2 regions of the Lelliottia sp. EB106-05-01-XG201 genome follow, and region 2 is predicted to be linked to the other one. Evidence: predicted binding sites of a transcription regulator. Region 2 holds the regulator's gene; the other holds the start of a gene.

Region 1 (14,779 bases), 2.7 Mb from region 2:
GCACTCTTTATGCTGCTGCTCTCTAATCTTTTTCCGTTCATCTATATGAAAGTCGGCGGGATGACCAGCGAAGTGAATTTGCTGGAAATTCCCGGCGTCATGTTCTCGGAAGATTACGCCAGTCTTGGCACCTTCTTCCTCCTTTTCGTGCAAATCGTTCCGGCGTTTTGTCTGGTGGTGATCCTGCTGCTGGTCAACCGCGTCCGAATGCCCGACAGCGTGAAAATCATGCTGGCCAGGGTGCTTTTCCAGCTGAAAAGCTGGGGAATGGCGGAGATTTTCCTGGCGGGCATTCTGGTCAGCTTCGTGAAGCTGATGGCCTACGGCGACGTCGGGATCGGCAGCAGTTTTATCCCCTGGTGCCTGTACTGCATCCTGCAACTGCGCGCCTTCCAGTGCGTGGACCGCCGCTGGGCCTGGGATGATATCGCGTCTGCGCCCACGCTTAGTCAGACGGTAAAAGTGGGCGTACCGGGGATTCGCCAGGGATTACGCTCCTGTTCCTGCTGTACCGCGATTTTGCCTGCTGACCACGAGGTGTGTCCGCGCTGCGGGACAAAAGGACATGTGCGGCGTAAAAACAGTCTGCAATGGACGATGGCGTTATTGGTCACGTCGATCATGCTGTATCTACCCGCCAACATTTTACCGATCATGATTACGGATCTGCTGGGGGACAAAATGCCCTCTACGATCCTCGCCGGTGTGGTTTTGCTGTGGGGCGAAGGTTCGTATCCGGTCGCTATGGTGATCTTTATCGCCAGTATCATGGTTCCGACCTTAAAAATGATCGCGATTGCATGGCTGTGCTGGGATGCCAAAGGGCACGGGAAACGCGACAGTGAACGCATGCATCTGATTTATGAAGTCGTCGAATTTGTTGGCCGCTGGTCAATGATCGACGTGTTTGTGATTGCCGTCCTCTCCGCGCTGGTGCGCATGGGAGGACTGATGAGTATTTATCCCGCTATGGGCGCGCTGATGTTTGCGCTGGTCGTTGTGATGACGATGTTTGCGGCCCTGACTTTTGATCCGCGTTTATCCTGGGATCGAGAGCCAGAGTCAAGCCATGAGGAAGAGTGAGAGCATGGAAAATAAGAGTGGAGAGGCGAAAGTGCAGAAGGTCAAGAACTGGTCGCCGGTGTGGATCTTCCCCATCGTCACCGCGCTGATCGGAGCCTGGATCCTGTTTTATCATTACAGCCATCAGGGGCCGGAAGTGACGCTGATCACCACCAACGCGGAGGGCATTGAAGGGGGGAAAACCACCATTAAGAGCCGTAGCGTGGATGTGGGTGTGGTCGAGAGCGCAACTCTGACGGACGATTTGACGCACGTTGAGATCAAAGCACGTCTGCACTCAGGGATGGAAAAGCTGTTACATGGTGATTCCGTCTTCTGGGTGGTCAAACCGCAGGTCGGACGGGAAGGGATCAGTGGTCTGGGGACGTTGCTTTCCGGCGCTTACATTGAGCTGCAGCCGGGATCGAAAGGCAGCCAGCCCGGAAACTATCAGCTGCTTGATGCTCCGCCTCTGGCGCCACCCGATGCGAAAGGTATTCGTGTCACCCTCGACAGTAAGAAAGCAGGGCAGCTCAGCCCGGGCGATCCGGTGCTGTTCCGTGGTTATCGCGTAGGCTCCGTTGAAACCAGCACCTTTGATGCGCAAAAACGCGCCATCAGCTATCAGCTGTTTATCAATGCGCCAAACGATCGCCTGGTCACCAACAACGTGCGCTTCTGGAAAGACAGCGGCATTGCGGTGGATCTGACGTCGGCGGGCATGCGCGTTGAGATGGGATCGCTGACCACGCTGTTCGGTGGCGGGGTGAGCTTTGATGTGCCGGAAGGGATGGATCTGGGTCAGCCGGTCGCGCCAAAAACCGCGTTCAGACTGTTCGACGATCAGAAAAGCATTCAGGATGCGCTCTATACGGATCACGTCGACTACCTGATGTTCTTTAAAGATTCGGTTCGTGGCCTGCAGCCTGGTGCGCCGGTCGAGTTCCGCGGTATTCGTCTGGGTACCGTCGGTCAGGTACCGTACTTCGTACCGGGCCTGCATCAGGTGCTGGATGATGACTATCGCATTCCGGTGCTGATCCGCATTGAGCCTGAGCGCTTGCTGGCCCAGATCGGTAAGGATCAGGATATCGGGGAACATATAAATCAGCTGATGAATCGCGGATTACGCGGCTCGCTGAAAACCGGCAACCTGGTGACGGGCGCGCTGTATGTGGATATGGACTTCTATCCGAAAGCCCCGGCGATGACCGGTGCGCGCGAGTTTGGCGGATACACGATTATCCCGACCGTCAGCAGCGGCCTGGCGCAGATCCAACAGCGTCTGATGGAAACCCTGGATAAGATTAACAATCTACCGTTGAATCCAATGCTTGAGCAAGCGACCAACAGCCTGACCGAAAGCCAGGCCACGATGCGTCGTCTGCAAACCACGCTGGATAATATCAATAAAATTACGGCTAACCAGTCGATGCAGCAGCTTCCGCAGGATATGCAGAAAACGTTGCGCGAGCTGAACCGCAGCATGCAGGGCTTCCAGCCTGGCTCGGCGGCGTACAACAAGATGGTGGCGGATATGCAGCGCCTGGATCAGGTCCTGCGTGAACTGCAGCCAGTTCTGAAAACGCTGAATGAGAAGAGCAACGCGCTGGTATTTGAAGCCAAGGACAAAAAAGATCCTGAGCCGAAGAGGGCAAAAGAATGAAAAAGTGGCTATTAATCGTCGGAGCACTGGTTTTAACAGCCTGCAGTTCAGGAAGTGACACCAAGAGCTACTACCAGCTGCCGCTGGGAGCGCAGACGGGCGGGCAAAGCACCGCCAGCCAGGGGCATCGTCTGCTGTGGGTTGAGCAGGTGACCATCCCTGATTCCCTCGCCGGAAACGGCGTGGTGTATCAGACCAGCGAAGTGCAGTACGTGATTGCGAATAACAATCTGTGGGCCAGCCCGCTGGACCAGCAATTACGTAATACGCTGGTGGCGAACCTGAGCAGCCAGCTTCCGGGCTGGGTAGTGGCCTCTCAGCCTCTGGGCAGCGATCAGGACACCCTCAACGTCAACGTGACGGGTTTCCATGGTCGTTACGATGGGAAGGTGGTGATCAGCGGTGAGTGGCTGCTGAACCATCAGGGACAGCTGATTAAGCGTCCGTTCCACCTGGAGCTGAAACAGCAGCAGGACGGTTATGACGAGATGGTGAAAGTGCTGGCGCAGGGCTGGGCCCAGGAATCGGCCAGCATCGCGCAGGAGATTTCTCGTCTGCCATAAGTAAAATTCATCACTGAAAGCCGCCATCCGCGTTTCGCTGATGGCGGCTTTTTTTTCGGTTTTTGTTCAGGCTGTTACTTGTGCCAGCTCACAATTTTTGTACAAATGATCTTCTGTGTAGCTCACAAATATGACACTGGCGTGAATTTTGCGCATTGACGCTGAGGGAGATTCGGGTTATTCGTTATCTGTGTTTGCACGTTTTGCATACACTGTTTTCTTTCCACCAGACCAAAGAATGAGGGAAACGAGGCATGAAGAGACAGAAACGAGATCGCCTGGAAAGGGCTCATCAACGTGGTTATCAGGCTGGCATCGCTGGACGCTCTAAAGAAATGTGTCCTTATCAGACGATAAATCAAAGGTCACAATGGCTGGGAGGCTGGCGAGAAGCCATCGGAGACAGGGTACTTCTTGCTTGATAACGTCTCTTTAAAAACAGAAACCTCCGCCATGCGGAGGTTTCGCCTTTCATGCTTAAACGATTTTAAGCAATCATCAGAACGCAGACGTGTCCTGGAACAGACCGACTTTCAGGTCGCTGGCGGTGTAGATAACACGGCCATCAACCAGCACTTCGCCATCCGCTAGACCCATCACCAGACGACGGTTCACAATGCGTTTGAAGTGAATACGGTAGGTGACTTTCTTCGCGGAAGGCAGAACCTGACCGGTGAATTTCACTTCACCCACGCCCAGCGCACGGCCCTTACCTTCGCCGCCCAGCCAGCCCAGATAGAAGCCAACCAGCTGCCACATCGCATCCAGACCTAAACAGCCAGGCATTACCGGGTCACCGATAAAGTGGCAACCGAAGAACCACAGGTCAGGATTGATATCGAGTTCCGCTTCCACGTAACCCTTGTCAAAGTTGCCGCCGGTTTCGGTCATTTTCACGACACGGTCCATCATCAGCATGCTCGGAGCAGGTAACTGCGGGCCTTTAGCGCCAAACAGCTCTCCACGACCAGAGGCAAGAAGATCTTCTTTTGTATAGGATTCGCGTTTATCTACCATGTTCTCAGTAAGCCTTATTTTAGTGAAGCACGCAGGATAGCTAACACGTGTACGCTGAACAAGTCCGATCAGTTCGGACTAAACCAGCTCAGCCAGCGTAACGGCCACGGATAACGATGACGCGCGTCCTGCTGCATGGCCTGAGCAATGCGGTCCTGGATCGCCTGCATCAGCGTCGTTTGGACTTCGCCGTCCCAGACCTGGTTCGTCAGTAAGGGTAGCGCATCCGTAATATCTTCGATGGCCCAGATGCTGAATTGTTCTGCTTCCACGGCATCAAGTACCGCCTGACTCAGGCTCAGATGGCGCGCATTTGGCGCAGGGATAATGACGCCCTGTTTCCCGCTAAACCCGCGCTGCTGGCAGATGGAGAAGAAACCTTCGATCTTCTCATTCAGGCCGCCAACGGGCTGGGCGCGACCAAACTGATCGACAGAACCGGTGATCGCAATGCTCTGGTTAATCGGCACATCCGCAAGGGCACTGATCACCGCGCACAGCTCAGCCATAGAAGCACTGTCGCCGTCCACTTCACTGTATGACTGTTCAAACGTCAGCGAGGCAGAGAAGGGGAGCTGTTGTTCCAGCTGCAGCTGAGACATCAGGAAGGCCTGCATGATCATCATGCCTTTCGCATGAATGTTCCCGCCCAGTTCAGCTTTGCGCTCCACGTCAGTAAATTCGCCGTCGCCAATATGAATGACGCAGCTGATCCGTGAAGGCTCGCCAAAGGCGCGCGGATGACCTGGGAACTCAATGACGGACAGGGCGTTGATTTGTCCTACGCGCTCGCCTTCGGTTTCCACCAGAATTTGTTCAAGCAGGATCTCATCCTGCATGCGGTCGGCCAGATAGCCTTCGCGCCATTCGCGCTGCGCCAGCATCTGAGCAAATTGTTCGCCGGTGAATTCGCCGGAACCGCTAATGACACCGACTTCACGCAGCTGTTTGCTGATCCACAGTGGGCAAAGCGGCAGGGTTTCTTGATCGCCCGTGTCACGCGTCGCTTCGCGAATCAGGCCAGTCCAGGCATCTGCCGCAGGCGTTGGCAAAGCGAAACGATCAGCGACGGCCAGCACCCACTGGCACCACTGCGTCACGTCGTCCGCGTCGGCGATCTGGATGTTGTCTTCAAATTCGCTGTAGACCGCCTGATCGGCGAGCTCCGGTTCCATCTCCTGGAAATCAGCCAGCGATTCGCGATCGCCGGTCAGGATCACTTTCAGTGACAGGGGCATCGACGGAACGGCGACAGGCAGTGGACGAGATTCGTCGTAAGCGACCCAGTCAAAGCGCTGATGCGTCACGATGTTCTTCAGACGCATCCACAGCAGCGGCTGTGCCAGCAGGGTGCGCAGCGAGATAATCAACACACCGCCGTTGGCTTTGTGTACCAGCCCTGGCTGAATGCTCAGCGAACCGTTGAAGTGACGCAGGCAGCCAAATAACTGTTCCGCTTCGGCCCACTCGGCGGTAATGACGTCGCCGGTGGCAGCAAAATTTTCATCAGCAGTTTTTGCGGGTTCGAAAGTGACATCACTTCCCACGATACGATATTGCCCACCAAAAACGTTGTCCGCTTCTGGCTGCAATTGACGCACGGCATCGGCCATCAGGGCCAAATATTCGGCTTCTTCTGGCGCCTTCAGTAACATGAAGGGGGAGGTTGTCCATGGGCTTAACGTCTGCTCCAGCGCGTAATGTAAACGCGGTTGCGTGTCGCTAAGGATGAAGTCGTGTTCTTTTGCGAGGTCTGGCTGTGCAAACAGTTCCTGATAGCTTTCAGTATCCGGAACCAGGTCACGCCATGCTAGTTTCGTAATGGTCAAAGTTGATGTTTTTTAGTTAGATGTAAAGCGGTGGATTATACCGCAAGCGTTGACCCATTCCCACGTGGTATTCGGGATTTCAGAGGGTGAATGCGACGCAAGGCTCTCAGGATATGATTTCTTTTCAGCAGATTGCCAAAAAACTGATATTCTGAACATAGTTACGAGGTAACACTGAGATCGCGATGAAATATCAACAACTGGAAAATCTCGAAAGCGGCTGGAAATGGAAGTATCTGGTCAAAAAGCATCGAGAAGGCGAGCTGATCACCTGCTACATCGAAGCCAGTGCTGCAAAAGAAGCGGTGGATGTTTTGCTGACCCTCGAAAATGAGCCGGTACAGGTCAACGGGTGGATCGAAAAGCACATCAATCCGGCGCTGTTAAACCGTATGAAGCAGACCATTCGTGCGCGTCGCAAACGCCATTTTAACGCTGAACATCAGCACACGCGTAAGAAGTCTATCGACCTGGAGTTTATGGTCTGGCAGCGGTTAGCCGGTTTGGCCCAGCGCAGAGGAAAAACCTTGTCGGAGACGGTGGTGCAGCTGATTGAAGATGCGGAGCATAAAGAGAAATATGCTAACCAGATGTCGACGCTGAAGAATGACCTGCAGGCCATGCTTGGCAAAAAATAGTTTTTCACTTTTCTTCAGGCAATAAAAAACCCCGCATGGCGGGGTTTTTTTATAAGACGATAACTTATGCCGCAGGCTGAGTTACAACGTCTTTGATACCTTTAACTTCGATCTCAACGCGACGATCTGGTGCCAGGCAGTCGATCAGTGCAGCGCGAGCTTTCACGTTGTCACAGGTGTTGCCAGTCACTGGGTTAGATTCGCCCATACCACGTGGGGAGATCTTGTTAGCTGGGATACCTTTAGATACCAGGTAATCAACTACAGACTGAGCACGTTTCTCGGACAGATTCTGGTTGTATGCGTCAGAACCGATACGGTCGGTGAAGCCCAGAACCACTACTGAACCGTCTTTCGGGTCAAGGTTGCTCAGCTGGGTGTACAGCTGATCCAGTGCCTGCTGACCTTCTGGTTTCAGAGTTGCTTTGTTGAAGTTGAACAGAACGTCAGACTTCAGAGTGAAGTGCTTGGTCTGTACTTCTGGAGCTGGAGCCGGAGCTGGAGCAACGATCGGAGCAGCATCTTCCTGCTGGCCGAAGCGGTAGGAAACACCTACGCTCAGCATGCCGTTGTCAGGACGAACGCCAACGGTAGCACCGTCGCCGATGTTGTTAACCCACTGGTATTCCAGACGAGTAGCGATATCACGGGTCATTGCCCACTCTACGCCACCAGCGAATACTGGGGAAACACCCGTGTCGTGGTCGTCGCCAGCAATGCTGTTGCTGGAGTCAGCGCGCCATACCATGCCGCCCAGACGAGTGTACACGTCCAGATCGTCAGTTACTGGGTAACCCAGTTTAGCGGTCAGCTGAACGCCTTGAGCTTTGAATGCGCCGTTAACGTTGTCGCCTTTGTATGGCATACGACCTAACCAGTCGTAACCCATTTCAAAACCAACATACGGGTTAACCTGATAGCCACCAAACGCACCTGCACCGAGCTGGCTTTCGTGAGTTGGGCCATCGTTGTTCAGGGAGCTGTTGTACCAGCCAGTGTCGTGGAACTGAGACCAGCCCAGTTTGCCACCTGCATACCAGGTATTATCTTTCGGAGCGGCCTGCGCTACGGTAGCGAAGCCAGCCAGTGCCACTGCAATCGCGATAGCTGTCTTTTTCATTTTTTGCGCCTCGTTATCATCCAAAAATCGCCATGAAGATCTCGTCGAGAAATCACGGTTAAATCCTTCACCGGGGGGCGAGCTCAAACTAGTAACTCTACCGATATCTTCGGCTTAGACCGAGCACCCCTGGCGATGTAAAGTCTACAACGTACTCGAAAACTTACAAGTGTGAACTCTGTCAGGCATATGAAAAAAAAAGTTCCGTATACGCAATATTTAACATTTTTAGCGAGAATTTTATGCTGTAAAATTAACGGAAACCGCGCCAGACAAGCTTTCTCGAAGTTTTGAGTTGTGGAACTTTTTGCGTCAACGGATGTCAAAAAAAGTTCCAGGAATACTCTTAAATTTACTTAATGATACAAATTTGAGTGAATTTTTAGCCCAGACAGGTGTCCTCTGCCGAGAGTATCGAGACGAACCGGACGCATAATGAACCCTATCGCGTCACCTTCTTCTGCCGCATTCGCCAGGCGAATATGTTCTTCTTCTGTTAATTCTTCTGCCAGCCAGCCAATCACAACGCTGTAGTTCCCGGTGCGCAATGCGCGAACCATCGAATCCACCGTATGGCATGGCGCGACCTGACTGCTCTGCATCATTTTGGTGAGGGGCAGCCCAGATGCCTGTACCCATTCCCGGCTCAACTTCTGCTGCGGCGTCAGCCAGAGCTGCCAGCGCGACTGCTGGCCAAGCTGTTGTAAAAGCGGCAATAAAAGCAATTGTGTCATCATGGGCTGGTCTTCGCGATATACCACTTCACTGATCAAACCGGTAGAGACACGTCCGGCCGTTTTTTGCGCGCCATTGCCAGCGGAAGAGGTAAAAGATGTTAAGCGATTTGCATAGCCTGAAGTGTGCATAATCATTCCAGCCCTGTAGTTACTGTATGAATATACAGTAACCCCTGTACGCCCAAAGATCAACCTCATTTTCGGAAAGCGTCTCGCAAATTTAGTTCGATATTGGCGTGTCCTGCAAAATAATCTTGCCGAGTGACAATAAGTTTTCTATGTTCCTGCTAACGGATCCGGTAGTAAGCAAATGGTGTTGTTACTCTATGATTTATATGGTGAATATCATGAAAAAGATATCTTATGAACGGATCTATACATCCCAGGAATACCTCGCACCTTTGGGTGAAATCCACCATCGGGCTCTCTTTGGCGGCTACACATTAGCCGTCGACGAAGCGGTCTTCGCGATGGTCTCTGATGGCGAACTCTATCTGCGGGCGTGTGAGCAAAGCGCGCAGTACTGTGTAAGACAGTCCTCCTCCTTTTTAACCTTACTCAAACGGGGCAGACCGGTTCTGTTGAATTACTACCGCGTGGATGAAGGATTATGGCAGGACCGCGAAAGGCTGTTGCAGCTTTCAAGCTTTGCGCTCGAGGCAGCCCGGCAGGAGCGTTACCAGCGGCATCAGCGGCGGCGACTCAAAGATTTGCCCAACCTGACGTTCCAGATTGAAATTCTCCTGTGTGAGGCGGGCGTCACCAGTGAAGCGATGTTGCGGACGCTGGGGGCAGAAGCATGCTGGCTGAAAATCAGAGCCCTGAACCGGCACCTTGGCGTCAAAGTGTTGTTTGCACTGGCCGGGGCGATTGATGGGCTGCATGAGGCGGCGCTCCCGACGATCAGGCGTCGGGAGCTGATGGAGTGGTTTAACGCGCTTCCTGTACTGCCGGAAAATCATTCCGGTAAGTAGCGATTTGCTGCTGCAGGCGGCAAATCTCAGGCAGAAGGGCGATGAGCAGACCGATTTGCTGGAGCACGAGCGGAGCCTTGGTGTCCGCACCGGGATCGAAATGCGCAATACGCTGGCTAAGTTCATCTATTGCACTTCGCACGCGCGGCTCGTCGACCGGACGGTGATGGAGCGCATCATCGACGTAGCACACAGCATCATCCAGCAGTGCGAGGATGTTCGGATCGGTGAGCTGCTCGCGATGCGCACCCAATGTTGAAATGTAACTGGTGAAGGTGTGGTTCAGACACAGCAGCCGGAAAGCGACTTCACGAATTTCTGCGGTCGCGCGCGGCTCCGTTGACATGTTTGACACCACCGACGCCAGTTCCGCATCGCGATTATGGGCATCACGACGGGCAATGCGATAGGCCAGACGGTTGTCGCGGCCCTGATGGTACTGCTCCAGGATCGCATCCAGATAGCGGCAGTTGGCATTAATCGCCAGATCCAGCGCGCGCGGCAGATTGCGAAAACGCCAGTCCGGCCAGATAAAGCTCACCGCAGCCCATGCGATGGCGCAACCGATCAGCGTGTCGATGATGCGCGGCAGGGCGACCTCAAATCCTTCGCCCAGCAGGTTGAAGCACAGCAACACCAGCAGGGTAATAAACATGGTCGCGTGAGCATACTGGACATTACGAAAGGCGAAGAACAGCACGCCGGTAATGACGATCAGGATGAGCTGACCTTCTACGGAAGGGACAAAATAGAGCACCGGCAGACCGATAGCGACACCGACGAGCGTGCCGATCACGCGCAGCGCCAGACGATGGCGGGTGGCGTTATAGTTCGGCTGGCAGACAAACAGGCTGGTGAGCAAAATCCAGTAGCCGTGGTGCAGGCCGGTGATCTGTATAAAGGCATAACCAACGCACAGGACGGCGGACATCCTCACCGCATGGCGAAAGAGGGCCGATTCCGGCGTGAAGTTGCGGCTTAAACGCAGCCACATATCCGCGAAGCCGTGCGGGCTGTCGTCCGCGAGCTGGTTTTCCGCTTCGTTACCCGGTATGGAGAGCGCTTGCTCAGACTGGATCGTCGCCAGCTGCGCATCGATGGCGCGCAGATTGTTAAGCAAAAATCCCAGGGCTTTCATCTGTTCTGGCGAGGTGCCGCTGGCCTGCACGCGATCGAGCGCCGCATCAAGATGGCTGAACGCCCGCTCGAAGCGAGGATCGTGCTGGTAAGGTGTACGCAGCAAAATCGACCGTGCCAGCTGCTGGCACGCCTGGGACTGCATCGACAGCAATCGCTGGAAGCGGAACATCACGTCGCTATAGCGGAACTTCTCGCGCAGGGCAGCGTACTGTACATGCGACGAGCTGGCTCGCTCGTGAATATCCTGAGCCACAAAGTAATAATGCAGCGTTTGTCGGGTGCCGCGCTGACCGCGATCGCCGCGCAGACGCGTGAGTAGCGAGGCTTTAGTCTGATTCAGCGTGGTGACCAGCTGTCCGTTGGCCAGCGCCAGATCGTAAAGCGGGGCCTGACTCTCTTCTTCGATGTCCGGGTCGAACAGCCGGGATTTGAGTTCCAGATAGTGCGCCAGCTGTTCATAGCTGCGCGCGAGATTGTCCTGTAGCGGACGAATCGGGAAGATCAGGTGCCCGGTCAGGGTCAGCAGGTTATACCAGATCGCCCCGACCAGCAGCAGAAGCGGCTGTTGATACCACTGGTCGTAAAGGGACACGCCCAGCATGGTGTAGATCGCAATCAGCAGTGCGCCAAAGGCGATAGTCGCGTAGCGCTGTCCCAAGCCGCCCAGCAGAATAAAGCCGGTGGTGGAGATCATCAGACCCAGGGCAAAAAGCCAAGGCCAGGGGAAGAGCAACTCGACGGACGCTGAGGCGATGAAAAAGCAGATCAGCGTAATTACCAGATTGCGCAGCCGTCCGGCCAGGCGATCGTCAAGGTCGGCCAGCGCTCCCGCCACCACGCCAAGGGTCAGCGGAATAGTCAGCTTAACCTCGCCGAGCCACCAGGGCACGGCAGCCGCGCCGCAAAGCGCAATAAAAATCCTGACGTTATAGAGCCAGGCACTGTTCCATGTGTATCTGCGAAGCAACGGGCTTAGCATAGGGGCGGCGTATCCTTAGTTACTGAAAACGACGGCGGGCATTGGCTTCGCGCGCAGCCTGCGCGACTTCTACCGGCACCACGCGGCGACCGACGGGCCACAGGGCAATCGCGGCGATCTTAAAGTTGGCGATCCCGACCGGGATCCCAATAATCGTAATGCACTGCGTGTTCCCGACTGCGATGTGCATCAGGCACAGCCACCAGCCGAAGAAGATCAGCCACAACATATTGAGCAGCGTTCCGCCCGTATTCATCAGGACGCTTTTGCTCTCAGGGTTAAGCTCATCCACATGAACGGCTTCGTTGCCGTAGGGCACCAGGGAGAGTTTAGTGATCTCCCAGCACGAGCGCGTCAGGGGGAGCGTGAAGATCAGAACAATGCTGACCAGCGTGGCAAATAGCCAGGAAAGGGTGGTGGCAAAACCGCCAAGGACAAAATTCAAAATATTCAGAACGGTACGCATAAAGCCTCACTTCCTTTCGATATGATTAAAGCCTGATGATTGTAACGTTTTTTTAGGCTGGAGCACCTGAAAACTGGCGGTTAAACTAATGGGCAAACACTCTCTTCGTGGATCAGGCTGGACATGGAACTAAAAGCGACATCATTAGGCAAGCGCCTGGCGCAACATCCGTACGACAAGGTTGTCCTTCTTAACGCCGGGGTGAAAGTCTCCGGTGAACGCCACGAATATCTCATTCCATTCAATCAGCTGTTGGCTATCCACTGCAAACGCGGCCTGGTATGGGGCGAGCTGGAGTTTGTCCTGCCTGCCGATAAAGTTGTGCGTCTGCACGGGACCGAATGGGCCGAAACCCAGCGCTTCCACCATCATCTGAGCACGCTCTGGCAGCAGTGGAGCGCGGAGATGAGTCAGGTGGCTGAACAGGTATTGCAGCAGGTTCTGGCGGATATCGCCCAGAGTCAGGAGCAAAAGAAATGGCTCACCCGCGCCCAGACCGCCGGAATGCAGCAGCGGATCCGCCAGGCGCTGACGGCGCTGCCGCTGCCCTCGTCTCGTCTTGATGAGTTTGAAAACTGCCGCGAGCCGTGGCGCCAGTGCAAAGCCTGGCTGACGGATATCGACCAAAGCCGACTGGCGCATAACCAGGCCTGGACCGATGCCATGCTGGCGCAGCACGCCGAGTTTTTCCAGAATATCGAATCCTCTCCGTTAAACCCGGCGCAGGCGCGCGCGGTGGTCAACGGGGAACATTCGCTGCTGGTGCTCGCGGGCGCGGGCAGCGGTAAAACCTCAGTGCTGGTGGCGCGAGCCGGATGGCTGCTGGCCCGCGGCGAAGCCACAGCCGACCAGATTCTGCTTCTGGCCTTTGGTCGTAAGGCCGCGCAGGAGATGGACGAGCGTATACAGGAACGTTTACACACGCGGGACATCAGCGCGCGGACGTTCCATGCCCTGGCGCTGCACATTATCCAGCAGGGCAGCAAAAAAGTGCCGGTCATCAGCAAGCTGGAAAACGACACTCAGGCCAGACTTTCACTGTTTATCACCACCTGGCAGCAGCAGTGCAGCGAGAAAAAGGCGCAGGCAAAAGGGTGGCGTCAGTGGCTGGAAGAGGAGCTGAACTGGACGGTGCCGGAAGGCAGTTTCTGGCAGGACGAGAAACTGGCGCGTCGCCTCGGTTCACGTCTCGATCGCTGGGTGAGCCTGATGCGCATGCACGGTGGCTCGCAGGCCGAGATGATTGAGAATGCGCCAGAAGAGGTGCGGGCGCTGTTTTCAAAACGCGTGAAGCTGATGGCTCCGCTGCTGAAAGCCTGGAAATCGGCGCTGAAAGAGGAGAATGCGGTCGATTTCTCCGGGCTGATTCATCAGGCCATTATCATTCTCGAAAAAGGGCGCTTCGTCAGTCCGTGGAAACATATTCTGGTGGACGAATTTCAGGATATCTCCCCGCAGCGCGCCGCGCTGCTGGCGGCACTTCGCGCGCAGAACAAACACACTTCGCTCTTTGCCGTGGGGGATGACTGGCAGGCGATTTACCGTTTTAGCGGCGCGCAACTGTCGCTGACCACCGCTTTCCATCACTATTTTGGCGAGGGAGATCGTAGCGATCTCGACACCACGTACCGCTTCAATTCCCGCATCGGCGAAATCGCCAACCGCTTTATCCAGCAGAACCCGCATCAGCTGGTGAAACCGCTGAACAGCCTGTCGGCCGGGGATAAAAAAGCGGTGACGCTGTTGCCGCAGGATCAGCTGGAGGCGCTGCTGGACAAAATGAGCGGCTATGTGAAAGCGGAAGAACGAATTTTGGTGCTGGCGCGCTATCACCATCTGAAACCTGCAATCCTCGAGAAAGCGGCCACCCGCTGGCCAAAGCTTACGCTCGACTTCACAACCATTCATGCCAGCAAAGGCCAGCAGGCAGATTACGTGATTGTGCTTGGGCTGCAGGAGGGCAGTGATGGCTTCCCGGCCCCGGCGCGCGAATCGGTCATGGAGCAGGCATTGCTGCCGATGGTGGAAGATTTCCCGGATGCGGAAGAGCGTCGTCTGCTGTACGTGGCCATTACCCGCGCACGCCATCGCGTCTGGCTGCTGTTCAACAAAGATGAACCGTCGCGCTTCGTGGATATTCTGAAGAATATAGATGTGCCGGTGGCGAAGAAGCCTTAAAGATTAATGCCGGGTCAGGCGAAGTCGCCGCCCGGCATAAACACTTACTTCAGTCGTTCAGCCAGATAGCGCGGATAATCCGGGATCAGGATCTCAATCGGCGCGTTGAACTGCGGCGACTCGATAATAAAGTCGGCGGTAGAGAGGTTAGTGGCAACCGGAATATTCCACACGGTTGCGAGGCGCAGCAACGCTTTCACATCCGGATCGTGCGGCACCGCGTTTAGCGGGTCCCAGAAGAAAATTAGCACATCAATTTTCCCTTCCGAAATCTGCGCGCCCACCTGCTGATCGCCGCCCAACGGGCCGCTCAGCATGGCGTTCACTTCCAGCCCGGTTTCACGCTGGATCAGATTTCCGGTGGTGCCGGTTGCAGACAGATTGTGTTTTTCCAGCAGAGCCTGGTGGCG
Region 2 (14,779 bases):
CCCGCCGGGTATAAACCAAAGTTAAAGGTTTTACCGGCCTGATAAGAACGGTCCATCAACACCTGTTCGGCGCGTTCCTGCGCGAGCTGGTTGGTACTGCTGTAGTTGGTAAAGGCGATTGCGATAGTACAGATCAGCGGGAACAGGACGAACAGCCCCATCCCGGCCACGCCCGGATAGACATAGCGCCAGGCATAGGCTTTACGATTGGCGAAAATATAGAGGCCAACTGAGCTCAAAATCAGCGTCATGATGGCGAACAGGTACTCCCCCTGCACATACATTAAAACAACAAGGTATCCCACCAGTAAGCCCAGCAGACCTATCACTGACCATTTCAGCGTGTCGCTTTGCCACCAGTGTTTCTTTTTAATGATATCCATGGGGAATCTTCCTCAACAGCGGTGAAAACTTATTGTCAGGTGGCGCTACGCTGACCTGACCTACGGTTTGAGCCGTAGTAGTAGGGCGGGATCGCTGCGCGTCACCCGCCATATTGCTTACTTCGTAATACGACCTTGCGCGTCTTTCAGTGCCGCATCGACAGTCTGACGACCGCTTGCTGCGTTGATCACCGCCGTACGAGTGGCATACCAGAACGCCGCCATTTGCGGGATGTTCGGCATGATTTCGCCTTTCTGGGCGTTATCCATGGTGGCCGCAATGCGTGGGTCTTTCGCCAGCGTATCCTGGAAGGATTTCAGCGCGACGGCACCCAGCGGTTTGTCCTTGTTCACTTCATCCAGACCCTGATCGGTCAGGAGGTAGTTTTCGAGGAACTCTTTCGCCAGCTCTTTGTTCGGGCTGGCGGCGTTGATACCTGCGCTCAGCACGCCAACGAACGGTTTAGACGGCTTGCCTTTGAAGGTTGGCAGCAGGGTCACGCCGTAGTTGATTTTGCTCTTATCGATGTTAGACCAGGCCCACGGACCGTTGATGGTCATCGCGGTTTCGCCTTTGTTGAACGCCGCTTCCGCAATCGAGTAATCGGTATCCGCGTTCATGTGTTTGTTCTTGATGAGATCCACCAGGAAGCCCAGGCCCGCTTTCGCGCCCGCGCTGTCCACGCCCACATCTTTCACGTCGTATTTGCCGTTTTCAAACTTGAAGGCATACCCGCCATCGGCAGCGATCAGCGGCCAGGTGAAGTACGGTTCTTGCAGGTTGAACATCAGCGCGCTCTTACCTTTCGCCTTCAGCTCTTTATCCAGAGCCGGGATCTCTTCCCAGGATTTTGGCGGGTTCGGTACGAGGTCTTTGTTGTAAATAAGAGACAGGGCTTCAACGGCCACCGGATAGGCGATCAGCTTACCGTTGTAACGCACGGCGTCCCAGGTGAACGGGAACAGTTTGTCCTGGAACGCTTTATCCGGGGAGACTTCCGCCAGCAGGCCAGACTGCGCGTAGCCGCCGAAACGGTCATGCGCCCAGAAGATGATGTCCGGGCCATCGCCCGTTGCCGCGACCTGAGGGAATTTCTCTTCCAGTTTGTCAGGGTGTTCAACGGTGACTTTGATGCCGGTGTCTTTTTCGAATTTCTTACCCACTTCGGCCAGGCCGTTATAGCCTTTGTCGCCGTTAATCCAGATAACCAGCTTACCTTCTTCAATTTTGGCGAGAGCCGGTGCGGAAATCATCATTGCTGCCAGGGCGGACAATGCGAAAACGCGTGCGCCAGTCTTGATCTTCATATCTGCCATCCTTTTTGGTGATGTGCTCGTGGATATTGAGGTGGTTCAACGTCACTCAGTTTCCTTATATGACATCCTCTTTCCATCCTCCTTGGGTCTACGCCCCACCCCCGCGTTGTGTGATCTGCGTTGCATAAATTTAAGTTATGAGTCATGGCGCACATAAAAGCCCACTGAATATTGCAGCCTGCATCACGAAATTCCCCAGAGCCCGCCCGGCGCGGTGGCAGAACCGGTTATCTCATCCTCCCGCCTCCTCCCCCATCAAAAAGGCAGGGGGTGGAGGATTTGCAGAAGTTATCGATACCCCATAGTGAACTTATGTTGAATGTTTCTGTCGGTGACAGGTTGTAACGAGGGAGAAGGGCATGGCGAGCGTACAGCTGCGGAATGTAACGAAAGCCTGGGGCGACGTAGTGGTGTCTAAAGACATCAATCTCGACATCCACGAAGGTGAATTCGTGGTGTTTGTGGGCCCATCAGGCTGCGGTAAGTCAACACTGCTGCGTATGATTGCTGGACTTGAAACCATCACCAGTGGCGATCTGTTTATTGGTGAAACCCGCATGAACGATATCCCGCCCGCCGAACGCGGCGTCGGCATGGTCTTCCAGTCTTATGCGCTCTATCCCCATCTCTCTGTTGCCGAAAACATGTCCTTTGGCCTGAAACTGGCCGGGGCGAAAAAAGATGTGATTAATCAGCGCGTCACTCAGGTGGCGGAAGTGCTGCAGCTGGCACACCTGCTGGAGCGTAAACCGAAAGCGCTCTCCGGTGGACAGCGTCAGCGCGTGGCGATTGGCCGTACGCTGGTGGCGGAACCGCGCGTGTTCCTGCTCGATGAACCCCTCTCTAACCTGGACGCTGCCCTGCGCGTTCAGATGCGTATTGAAATCTCCCGTCTGCACAAACGCCTTGGCCGCACGATGGTCTACGTCACCCACGATCAGGTCGAAGCGATGACGCTGGCCGACAAAATCGTGGTGCTGGACGCCGGTCGCGTCGCGCAGGTGGGGAAACCGCTGGAGCTGTATCACTACCCGGCTGACCGCTTCGTTGCGGGCTTTATTGGCTCGCCGAAGATGAACTTCCTGCCGGTGAAAGTGACCGCAACGGCTATCGAACAGGTACAGGTGGAACTGCCGAACCGTCAGCAGATTTGGCTGCCAGTGGACAGCGCTAACGTACAGGTCGGGGCAAACATGTCCCTGGGTATTCGTCCTGAACATTTACTGCCAAGTCAGATCGCCGATGTGACGCTGGAAGGTGAAGTGCAGGTCGTCGAACAACTTGGTCACGAAACACAGATTCATATCCAGATCCCCGCCATCCGTCAGAACCTGGTTTACCGCCAGAACGACGTGGTGTTGGTAGAAGAGGGTGCCACATTCGCTATCGGTTTGCCGCCAGAGCGTTGCCATCTGTTCCGAGAGGATGGCACTGCATGTCGTCGGCTGCATAAAGAGCCAGGCGTTTAAGCATTCCAAATATAAAAGAAAAGCAATGATCTCAGGAGATAGAATAATGATTACTCTGCGCAAACTTCCACTGGCAATCGCCGTGACAGCAGGCATTTTGTCTGCTCACGCGGGTGCCGTCGATTTTAAAGGTTACGCCCGTTCGGGTATCGGCTGGACCGGTAGCGGCGGCGCGCAACAGTGCTTCCAGGCAACGGGTGCACAAAGTAAATACCGTCTTGGTAACGAATGTGAAACTTACGCTGAGCTGAAACTGGGCCAGGAAGTGTGGAAAGAAGGCGATAAGAGCTTCTACTTCGACACCAACGTCGCGTACTCCGTTGCACAGCAGAACGACTGGGAAGCCACTGACCCAGCCTTCCGTGAAGCCAACGTGCAGGGTAAAAACCTGATTGAATGGCTGCCAGGTTCCACCATGTGGGCCGGTAAGCGCTTCTATCAGCGTCATGACGTTCATATGATCGACTTCTACTACTGGGATATCTCCGGCCCGGGTGCAGGTCTGGAAAACGTGGATCTCGGCTTTGGTAAACTCTCCATGGCGGTGACCCGTTCGACTGAAGCGGGCGGTTCTTCTACCTTCGCCAGCAACAACGTGCGTGATTTCACCACTGAGACCGCGAACGACGTCTTCGACGTGCGTTTAGCGCAGATGGAAATCAACCCAGGCGGCACGCTGGAACTGGGCGTTGACTACGGTCACACCAACGTAAACGACGATTACTACCTGCAGCCAAATGCCTCTAAAGATGGCTGGATGTTCACCGCAGAACATACCCAGAGCATGCTGAAAGGCTTTAACAAATTTGTAGTTCAGTACGCCACCGACTCCATGACCTCGCAGGGTAAAGGCCTGTCTCAGGGCGCGGGCATTGGTCTGGGTAATGACGACACCGATGGCAAACTGTATGCCTACGGCATCAACAACAACGGCCACCTGCTGCGTATCCTCGACCACGGCGCAATCTCCCTGGGCGACAGCTGGGACCTGATGTACGTCGGTATGTACCAGGACATCGACTGGGATAACGGCAACGGCACCAAATGGTACACCGTGGGTGTGCGCCCAATGTACAAATGGACGCCAATCATGAGTACCTTGCTGGAAGTGGGCTACGACAACGTCAAATCCCAGAACACCGGCGACAAAAACAACCAGTACAAAATCACCCTGGCGCAACAGTGGCAGGCGGGCGACAGCATCTGGTCCCGTCCGGCAATCCGCGTCTTCGCAACCTACGCGAAGTGGGATGAGAAGTGGGGTTATGACACTTCCGGTAGCCCAATTTCCACTAACTCTAAGTACAACTCTAACTTCGGTATGCAGACTGCTGGCCTGGGCCGCGGTGATACCGACGAGTGGAGCTTCGGTGCTCAGATGGAAATCTGGTGGTAATCCGCCCTTAATCTCACGTAATGGCTAAACAAAGGAGGGGCGCAAGCCCCTCTGATTTAAGCGTCGCGCGCTATTGCCTGGCCACCGCAACGCTTGATATCTGAGGTGATAAAATGAAAATGAACAAAAGTCTCGTTGCCCTCTGCCTGACCGCTGGCCTGCTGGCAAGCGTACCGGCAGTCAGTTTTGCCGATGTCAATTTCGTCCCGCAGAACACCACGGCGGCCCCGGCCATCCCGGCTTCTGCGCTGCAACAGCTGGTCTGGACGCCTGTCGACCAGTCTAAAACCCAAAGCACCGATCTTTCTGCCAGCGGCCAGCAGCTGAATGTTCCCGGCATTTCCGGTCCGGTCGCGGCCTGGAGTATCCCGGCGAACATTGGTGAGCTGAACCTGACGCTGACCAGCATCGTCGACAAACAAACGAACGTCTTCGCACCGAACGTGCTGATTCTGGATCAGAACATGACGCCATCGGCGTTCTTCCCGAGCAGCTACTTCACCTATCAGGAACCGGGCGTGATGAGCGCCGATCGCCTGGAAGGGGTGATGCGCCTGACGCCTGCGCTGGGTCAGCAGAAAATTTATGTGCTGGTCTTCACTACGCCGCAGGATCTCACCCAGACCACGACGCTGGTGGACCCGGCCAAAGCCTACGCCAAAGGCACGGGTAATGCGGTACCGGATATTCCGGACCCGAAAGCGCGTCACACCACGGACGGCACCCTGAAACTGAAAGTGAGCACTTCCTCTGCCTCCAGCGTGCTGGTCGGCCCACTGTTTGGCTCATCCGGCCCTGGCCCTGTGACCGTGGGTAACACCGCCGCTCCGGCTCCGGCCTATGCCGCACCGGTCGCCGCTGCACCTGCTGCTGCCCCGGCACCGGCGCCTGCTCCGGCGAAGAAAGCCGAACCGATGCTGAATGACACCGAAAGTTACTTCAATCGCGCCATCAAAGAGGCAGTTGATCGCGGCGATGTAGACAAAGCGCTGAAGCTGCTTGATGAAGCTGAGCGTTTAGGTTCGACCACTGCCCGTTCCACCTTTATCAGCAGTGTAAAAGGCAAGGGGTGACCGTCTCCCCACAGTGCTGATTTTGTCAGTAGTTTAGTGCGCCTGAGTGGGCGCACTTTTTTTTGTGCGGCAAAAAGCTGTTGCACCCCTGTTGCGATAATGATCGCTAAACCGCGTTTGGCCGCCCCCAATCTGCTTTTCTGCGATACAATAGCCAGACGTTATGTATCGGAGAGTCTGGCATGTCACACCCTGCGCTAACGCAACTGCGTGCGCTGCGCTATTTTGAACACATCCCCGCGCTTGACCCGGAACAGCTGGACTGGCTGCTGCTGGAAGATTCCATGACGAAACGCTTTGAGCAGCAGGGGAAAAAAGTCACGGTCACGCTGATTCAGGAAGGCTTTGTCGCGCCTGAAGACGTCGCCAGTGAACTGCCGCTGCTGCCGAAAGAGGAGCGCTACTGGCTGCGCGAGATTTTACTCTGCGCCGACGGTGAACCCTGGCTTGCCGGGCGGACGGTGGTCCCGGAATCGACCCTGTGCGGCCCGGAGCTGGCGCTGCAACAGTTGGGCAAAACCCCGCTGGGACGTTATCTTTTCACGTCGTCTGAGCTCACCCGTGATTTTATTGAGATTGGTCGCGATGCAGACCTGTGGGGACGCCGTTCCCGCCTGCGCTTAAGCGGCAAGCCGCTCATGCTGACAGAACTCTTTTTGCCTGCATCGCCGTTGTACTAAGAGGATTTGAAAATGGAGTGGAGTCTGACGCAGGACAAGCTGCTGGCTTTTCACCGCTTGATGCGCACCGATAAACCCATCGGCACTTTTTTGCTGCTGTGGCCAACGCTATGGGCGCTGTGGGTTGCCACCCCAGGTTTGCCGCCGCTGTGGATCCTGGCGGTGTTTGTGGCCGGCGTCTGGCTGATGCGTGCTGCGGGCTGTGTGGTGAACGATTATGCCGACCGCAAATTTGACGGTCACGTGAAACGCACCGCTAACCGCCCGATGCCGAGCGGCCAGGTCTCGGAGAAAGAGGCCCGCACGCTGTTTGTGGTGCTGGTATTACTCGCTTTCCTGCTGGTCTTAACGCTTAACACCATGACGATTTTGCTCTCGGTGGCGGCACTGGCGCTGGCGTGGGTTTATCCGTTTATGAAGCGCTATACCCATCTGCCGCAGGTGGTGCTGGGCGCGGCCTTCGGCTGGTCGATCCCGATGGCGTTCGCCGCCGTCAGCGAATCCGTCCCCTTAAGCTGCTGGCTAATGTTCCTCGCCAACATCCTGTGGGCCGTGGCGTATGACACACAGTACGCCATGGTGGACCGCGATGACGATCTGAAAATTGGCATCAAATCGACGGCGATTCTGTTTGGTCGTCACGATAAGCTGATCATCGGAATTTTGCAGGTCGCCGTGTTAGGGCTGATGGTACTGATTGGCTATCTGAACGCCCTGAACTGGGAGTTTTACTGGTCGGTGCTGGTGGCGGGAATGCTGTTTGTGTATCAGCAGAAGCTGATTGCCAACCGCGAGCGTGAAGCCTGTTTCAAAGCATTTTTGAATAATAACTACGTTGGCCTGGTGCTGTTTTTGGGGCTGGCGATGAGTTACTTTGCCTGAAAAAAAGCCCGGTGGCGCTACGCTTACCGGGCCTACATGTTGTGCTAAATCGTAGGCCGGGTAAGGCGAAGCCGCCACCCGGCTTTTTTATTACTCGTCCTGCGTCGCACTCTCAATCGTCAAACGCACATCAGACGTAATCAACTCCGCCAGCATCTGGTAAACCCGCATCGTCTCTTCAGGTTCCGCATCGCCGGTATCGCTGATATAGCCTTCATCACGCAACGTCAGCACCAGAGAGCTGAACACCGCTTTATCGAAGAACTCTGGCGCGTTAATGCCGTGCAGCACGGACAGACGCTGAGCCAGGGTGCGGCTCTCTTTTTCCAGGGTTCCACGGTTGATGGACGGGTTCGCGCTCAGCAGCCAGAAGGTGATGGCGTAGCGCTGCAACGTCTCGCGCGCACCGGCGGCCAGCAGCTGCAGGGTACGGGAGCGCGACGGATTGATATGCAGCTCATCGTCTTTCACCGCGATCAGACCCTGACGTAGCAGCTCGGCGGTCAGTTTATCCAGCTCGATCGCCAGCTCTTCGTTGCTCCAGCTCAGGAACAGCTCGGCTTTCAGCATCGGATAGAGCGTCTCAACGTGACGCAGCAGTTCCTGACGGGAAATACGGCGGTGCTGAGTGATGATCGCCGCCATCAGGGACGGCAGCATCAGCATATGAGCGATGTTGTTGCGATAGTAGGTCATCAGCACCGCCTGCTCGCGCGGCAGAATGATGATGTCACCGATCGTATCTTTCTCGACTTCGAACTTGTTCATCTGCAGCGCGTGGTCGATCAGCTGACCGGCGGTCGCAGATGGAACGGTAGAGTCGGCGGAATACGGGACATTACGCATAATGTCCAGGTAGCAATCGAGCTGCTCGGTCAGCTGTTCGCGCGTCAGTGAACGCTGACGAGACGCCAGCAGCGCCGTGACGCACAGGTTCATGGCGTTAGCTGCACCGGCGTTGTTAATACGCACCATCAGATCGGCGGCGATGTTATTCACCGTCGGCGTCAGCCAGGCTGGGCGAATCGCTTCGATTGGGTCGATAGACTCGCGCCACTCGGGAACGTGCTGATTCAGGTAGGTCATGAGCGGCAGCGGCTCGCCAAAGTTGACGTAGCCCTGACCGAGATTACGCAGCTTGCTCAGGCCTTTCAGCATCTGAGGCAGGCTCTCTTTCTCTTTGGTCGCGCCGCGCAGCTCTTTGGCGTATGTGCCCACTTCCATCACGTGCTCGTAACCGATGTAGATCGGCACCAGCGTAATAGGGCGCGTACCGCCGCGCAGCATCGCCTGAATGGTCATCGACAGGGTGCCGGTTTTCGGGTCAAGCAGACGGCCCGTACGAGAACGGCCACCTTCGACGAAATACTCAACGGAATAGCCGCGGCTGAACAGCTCGCCCAGATATTCGCGGAACACCGTGGAGTAGAGCTTGTTGCCCTTGAAGGTACGACGAATAAAGAACGCACCCAGACGGCGGAAAATCGGGCCGGCTGGCCAGAAGTTCAGGTTGATACCGGCGGCGATGTGCGGTGGCACCAGTCCCTGATGATAAAGGACGTAGGACAGCAGCAGATAGTCCATGTGGCTGCGGTGGCAAGGCACATAGACAATCTCGTGGCCGTCGTGGGCCAGCTGGCGCACGCGCTCGGCGTTGTGGACGTTAATCCCCTGATAGAGACGGTTCCAGGTGAAGCTCAGGATACGGTCGGAGAGGCGGATCATCTCGTAGGAGAAGTTGGCCGCAATCTCTTCCATCAGGGCAATCGCGTTCTGCTGGGCTTTCTCGTGAGAGATTTTCTTGCTGCGCGCTTCGTCTTCGACGGCGCGAGCAATGGCTTTCGAGGCCAGCAGTTTGTTGAACAGATCCTGACGCGCAGGCAGACGCGGGCCAACGGCCGCCAGACGCTGACGGGCGAAGTGCATACGCGCCACGCGAGCCAGTTTCTGGGCAATAATCTTGTCCGTGCCGTGTTCATCCGCCATGCGGCGCAGCGAAACGGAAGGGGAGAAACGCACAAAGCTGTCGCGCCCCAGCCATGAGACGGCAAAGAATTTCTGAATACCATTCAGCATGCGCAGCGGCGGGTTCTCTTCGCCTTTCTGACGTCCAGGACGACGACCAAACATCACCGACACCGGCACCATCTGGACATCCAGGCTGGGGTTGCTGCGGTGCAGATCGAGATAGTCATGGAATAGCTTAATCGACTCTTCTTTCGGCGTGTAATAGGTGAACACGCGCGGCCCGCCGTGAATAAACACGTAGCGCGGCAGCAGCGTTCCGTCGACCTCAAGGGGTTCGAGCGGATCGGGTAAGTCGTGCGCCAGACACTGGGCGCGCAGCGTCAGTAAGTCTGCCTTCGAGTTATAAGGCAAAACGTACATAATTGGGCGCGAGGTATCGAGCCCTAATTCCAGCGCGGGTTCCGCCGGGATAGACTTACTTTTTACCAGGACGCTTAATGGTAAATTAAGTAATTTGTAGTAAATTCGTGGCCAGCCGGACATAAACGATGTAAAGCCTCTGGTTAATAATGCAAATGCGGCGCAAGGATAACAGAAAGCGCGCAAAATTTCTGTTGTTACCGGTCATACTTCAGGCTGCATGGCAATGCGCTACAGCTATAGTTACTGACGCTAAATCTAAGAAAAGGTTCTTTTAATGGCCAATAATACCACTGGGTTAACCCGAATCATCAAAGCTGCCGGATATTCATGGAAAGGTTTCCGCGCCGCATGGATCAATGAAGCTGCGTTTCGCCAGGAGGGGGTTGCCGCCGTCGTCGCGGTGATCATCGCCTGTTTCCTCGATGTTGATCCTATTACCCGCGTGCTTCTCATTGGTTCAGTCCTTCTGGTGATGATAGTGGAAATTCTGAACAGTGCTATCGAAGCGGTGGTGGATCGCATCGGGTCTGATTTCCACGAACTCTCGGGCCGCGCAAAAGATATGGGCTCTGCCGCCGTGCTGCTGGCGATTATCATCGCTGCCATCACCTGGATCACGCTTCTTTGGTCACATTTTCGATAAGCCTTCAGGAATCGAATAAGTCTCTGGTTTTTTGTGCAGTTTTTGATTCCAAAATCACCTTTGACTGTATATACTCACAGCATAACTGTATATACACCCAGGGGGCGGAATGAAAGCGTTAACGGCCAGACAGCAAGAGGTGTTCGATCTTATTCGGGATCACATCAGCCAGACGGGAATGCCACCAACGCGTGCGGAAATCGCGCAGCGTCTGGGCTTCCGTTCTCCAAATGCCGCTGAAGAGCACCTCAAAGCGCTGGCGCGTAAAGGCGTCCTTGAGATTGTTTCGGGTGCGTCACGCGGCATTCGCCTGCTGGTGGAAGAAGAAGAGGGTCTGCCACTGGTGGGCCGTGTCGCAGCGGGTGAGCCTCTGCTGGCACAGCAACACATTGAAGGGCATTACCAGGTCGATCCGGCGATGTTCAAACCGAGTGCTGATTTCCTGCTGCGCGTCAGCGGGATGTCCATGAAAGACATCGGCATTCTGGACGGCGATTTGCTGGCGGTTCACAAAACCCAGGATGTGCGTAACGGCCAGGTTGTGGTTGCGCGCATCGACGACGAAGTGACCGTGAAGCGCCTGAAAAAACAGGGCAACACGGTACAGCTGCTGCCAGAAAACAGCGAGTTCTCCCCGATTGTGGTCGATCTCCGCGAACAGGCTTTCTCCATCGAAGGTCTGGCTGTGGGCGTGATCCGCAACGGCGAATGGCTGTAATGTCTCTCTGACAGGCTGCGGTCTTTCCGCAGCCTGACTGTCTCTTATCTTTCCCGGTACTTTCTCATGTCTCTGCTGACTCCCTCAGACAAGGCATTGTGGCGTCTTGCGCTGCCGATGATTTTCTCCAATATCACCGTTCCCCTGCTAGGGCTGGTCGATACGGCGGTGATTGGCCATCTGGATTCCCCTGTTTATCTCGGCGGCGTGGCCATCGGCGCGACGGCGACCAGTTTCCTCTTTATGCTGCTGCTCTTTTTACGCATGAGCACCACCGGGCTGACGGCCCAGGCATTTGGCGCCAAAGATCCGGTTCGTCTGGCTCGTGCGCTGGTCCAGCCGCTAATTCTTGCGCTCGGCGCAGGGCTGCTGATTGTGCTGCTGCGTACGCCGCTGATCGATTTGGCGCTGCACGTGGTCGGCGGCAGTGAAGCCGTGCTCGAACAGGCGCGACGTTTCCTTGAAATCCGCTGGCTCAGCGCCCCGGCGTCGCTGGCAAACCTCGTTTTGCTCGGCTGGCTGCTCGGCGTACAGTACGCCCGCGCGCCGGTGATCCTGCTGGTGGTGGGAAACCTGCTCAATATCGTGCTCGATCTGTGGCTGGTGATGGGCCTGCACATGAACGTGCAGGGGGCCGCGCTGGCGACCGTCGTCGCGGAATACGGCACCTTCTTCATCGGCCTGTGGATGGTGAAACGCGTGCTGGTGATGCGTGGCATCACACTCGCGATGCTGAAAACCGCCTGGCACGGCAATATCCGCAAACTGCTGGCGCTTAACCGCGACATCATGCTGCGTTCGCTGCTGCTGCAACTCTGCTTTGGCGCGCTAACGGTATTTGGTGCGCGGCTCGGGCCGGAGATCGTGGCGGTGAACGCGGTCCTCATGACCTTGCTGACCTTCACCGCCTACGCGCTGGACGGGTTTGCCTATGCGGTTGAAGCCCATTCAGGGCAGGCGTATGGTGCGCGCGAGACGGGGCAGTTGCAGGAGGTGTGGCGGGCGGCCTGTCGGCAGTCGGGACTGGTGGCACTATGCTTCGCGCTCGTCTACGCTTTGTTCGGAACGAATATTGTGGCGCTCTTAACCTCGCTGCCTGAGCTGCGCGAGCTAGCAAATCACTACATTCTCTGGCAGGTCGTTTTACCGGTGGTGGGGGTGTGGTGCTACTTGCTCGACGGCATGTTTATCGGTGCGACGCGCGGGGCTGAGATGCGAAACAGCATGGCGGTCGCGGCGGCCGGTTTTGCCCTGACACTTTTCACGCTGCCCTGGCTTGGCAATCACGGTTTGTGGCTGGCCCTGGCGGTGTTCCTCGCTCTGCGCGGCCTCTCTCTGGCGGTGATCTGGCGGCGTCACTGGCGCAATAATACCTGGTTTGCGTAGTGGCTTCGTTTGACGAAACGGTTAAAGATTCTGAATCTCTCAACGTCTGCCAAATCCTTATCTACAATTAATATCACGTCCAGCAGAAATGAACGTAACGGACGACACGAATTTTACGTGATAACCGAACGATGAGGATATGATTATGAATAAAGACGAAATCGGCGGTAACTGGAAACAGTTCAAAGGTAAAGCGAAAGAACAGTGGGGTAAACTGACCGATGATGACGTGACCGTCATTGAAGGTAAACGCGAACAGCTGGTCGGTAAGATTCAGGAACGCTACGGCTACGCGAAAGATCAGGCGGAAAAAGAGGTTGTTGACTGGGAAAAACGCAACGACTACCGCTGGTAACAGAGTTCTACCCGTTGTACACGGAAGTACAATCCCTGAGGGCGGCCTAACAGCCGCCCGCTTTGTTTTTAGCGCGGTTTTTTCTTCACTAAAATGGAGTGATCGTGCTGGCACTCGCCCTGATGGCGACAGGCTTCCACTTCGACACACGCCGAGCACAACCCGTGCGCTTCAATCACGTTATGGCGCAGGGCAAAGCCCATTTTTGCCGCCAGCGAATGCATAATGTCTTCCACGCCTTCCGCCCCTTCTTCTTTGACCGCACCGCAGCGATCGCAGATAAACATGGCCGAAGTGTGCGTTGGCTGATCGAACAGATGGCACAGCACGTAGCTGTTTGTCGACTCGACCTTATGAACAAACCCTTGTTCCAGCAGGAAATCCAGCGCACGATAGACCGTTGGCGGTTTCGCCTGGGGCTCGCTTTCGCGCAGCAGGTCGAGCAGATCGTAGGCGCTGATGGCACCGCGCTGCAGGCTCATCAGACGTAACACTTCAAGGCGCTGCGGGGTCAGGCGCACATTGCGTTCAGCGCAGAGCTTTTCAGCTTGCGCCAGCAGATCTTGCATCGTGGTCTTGTCCATGTCGCACCTCGGAGTATGGAGTCTGGAAAACCCTCACTTTACCATGTTCTGCTGAAAACGCCGAGATCCGCCACGGTGTGCTATACCTGACGCATCGAAACAAGGGAATAAACAGAATGAAAAGACCTGACTGCATCCGACACTGGCGCGACGTCGAAGGTGCCGACGATTCGACTTACCCGGACAGTGACGAACTCTTTGCTATCGGCGCGCCGCTGGCCCGAAAACTGGGGCTGGGGCGGATCGGTATTCACCATGAACGCCTGCCGCCGGGCCGTCGCACTTCCTATCCCCACGCCGAAAGCGACGAAGAGGAGTTTATCTTCGTGATTGAAGGGCATCCGCAGGCATGGATTAACGGTTATTTATGGAAACTTGAGCCGGGCGACAGCGTCGGTTTTCCGGCCGGAACCGGGGTCTGCCACACCTTTATCAACAACACCGAGGAAGAGGTTCGGCTGCTGGTCGTGGGCGAGGCGAACAAAAAACACAACCGCATCTATTACCCGCTCAATCCGGTGTATGCCGCCACCCGAGAGGACCGCTGGGTGGACCATCCCCCGCAGTTTTTTGGCCCGCATGACGGAAAACCTGGGCGAAAATAATTTCCTCTTCTATAAATATTGAGGGCCGTCACAAATTACAACAGGCCAGCCGGAAGATTTAACTTAAGGAAATAGCGTGTCTTTTTGATGTTATTCACAGCAATAGTTCGTCCCTGTTTAAGAGATAACAGGGTTGTTAAATAACAGACTATAAAACGAGCATACTGTGAAAAAACATTTAAAATTTTCGGTGGTTAGCATCGCTGTCTCCCTGTTTGTGGCAAACGAGGCGTCCGCCGCTAATACCTGGGCAGAAGCGCGTAGTGACGCGATGGGTGGTACGGGCGTTGCTTCGGGCAATTACGGTAGTGGAGCCTTCATTAACCCGGCGCTGCTGGCAAAGTCTAAGCCGGATGACGACATTACCGTGATTCTGCCTTCGGTCGGCGCGCAGATCACCGACAAAGACAATCTGCAGGATCAGATCGACGATATCAGCGATAAAGTCGATCACTACGACAATGTGATCAACAGCCTGACACCGGCTGAGATCATCGCCAATCCCTTAGGATCCGTGAACCAATTCCAGAGCGCGGCGAAAGATCTTGCTGACGAGCTGGACGATCTGAAAGGCAAAACTGCCCGCGCTAACGCCGGTGCCGGAATTGCGGTCAGCATTCCCAACCATGTCCTGGCGGTTGCCTTCGTGGCAAAAGGCTACGCCCACGCGCGCGTCAGCTCTTCCATTGACCAGCAGGATATTGATTATCTGCGCAGCATCCAGAACAGCAAACTGGTGGCCGGAAGCGTCGCGCTCGATGCGGCCCTGAATGGTTCGGATCAAATCACCAAAAACCTCAACTCCACCGCGTCTGGCCGGGCAGCAATTGTTTCCGATTACGGCGTGGCGGTGGCGCGTCAGTTTGATATCGCCGATGTGCCGGTCTCTGTCGGTAT

The links. The regulator LexA, encoded in region 2, represses DNA repair genes until DNA is damaged. The targets are predictions, from matches to a motif close to TNCTGTATGTACATACAGNA.
Region 1: sulA (SOS-induced cell division inhibitor SulA) is a predicted target of LexA. The motif match lies at 8,782-8,801, and genes of this name have one in related genera.

What each region holds. Positions count from the first base shown of each region.
Region 1 covers NZ_JBYTDV010000001.1:2,990,530-3,005,308, reverse strand. Annotated here, with positions in the region: gene pqiA (membrane integrity-associated transporter subunit PqiA) at 1-1,083, shown strand, start outside; gene pqiB (intermembrane transport protein PqiB) at 1,088-2,728, shown strand; gene pqiC (membrane integrity-associated transporter subunit PqiC) at 2,725-3,291, shown strand; gene rmf (ribosome modulation factor) at 3,546-3,713, shown strand; gene fabA (bifunctional 3-hydroxydecanoyl-ACP dehydratase/trans-2-decenoyl-ACP isomerase) at 3,790-4,308, opposite strand; gene AC3WS9_RS14170 (AAA family ATPase) at 4,377-6,137, opposite strand; gene matP (macrodomain Ter protein MatP) at 6,323-6,775, shown strand; gene ompA (porin OmpA) at 6,840-7,895, opposite strand; gene sulA (SOS-induced cell division inhibitor SulA) at 8,252-8,761, opposite strand; gene AC3WS9_RS14150 (TfoX/Sxy family DNA transformation protein) at 8,980-9,606, shown strand; gene yccS (YccS family putative transporter) at 9,563-11,725, opposite strand; gene AC3WS9_RS14140 (YccF domain-containing protein) at 11,745-12,191, opposite strand; gene helD (DNA helicase IV) at 12,315-14,369, shown strand; gene mgsA (methylglyoxal synthase) at 14,414-14,779, opposite strand, start outside.
Region 2 covers NZ_JBYTDV010000001.1:298,786-313,564, forward strand. Annotated here, with positions in the region: gene malF (maltose ABC transporter permease MalF) at 1-383, opposite strand, end outside; gene malE (maltose/maltodextrin ABC transporter substrate-binding protein MalE) at 501-1,691, opposite strand; gene malK (maltose/maltodextrin ABC transporter ATP-binding protein MalK) at 2,060-3,169, shown strand; gene AC3WS9_RS01370 (maltoporin) at 3,213-4,565, shown strand; gene malM (maltose operon protein MalM) at 4,679-5,638, shown strand; gene ubiC (chorismate lyase) at 5,821-6,318, shown strand; gene ubiA (4-hydroxybenzoate octaprenyltransferase) at 6,331-7,200, shown strand; gene plsB (glycerol-3-phosphate 1-O-acyltransferase PlsB) at 7,291-9,711, opposite strand; gene AC3WS9_RS01395 (diacylglycerol kinase) at 9,866-10,234, shown strand; gene lexA (transcriptional repressor LexA) at 10,344-10,952, shown strand; gene dinF (MATE family efflux transporter DinF) at 11,019-12,338, shown strand; gene AC3WS9_RS01410 (CsbD family protein) at 12,484-12,693, shown strand; gene zur (zinc uptake transcriptional repressor Zur) at 12,762-13,277, opposite strand; gene AC3WS9_RS01420 (cupin domain-containing protein) at 13,394-13,882, shown strand; gene AC3WS9_RS01425 (conjugal transfer protein TraF) at 14,049-14,779, shown strand, end outside.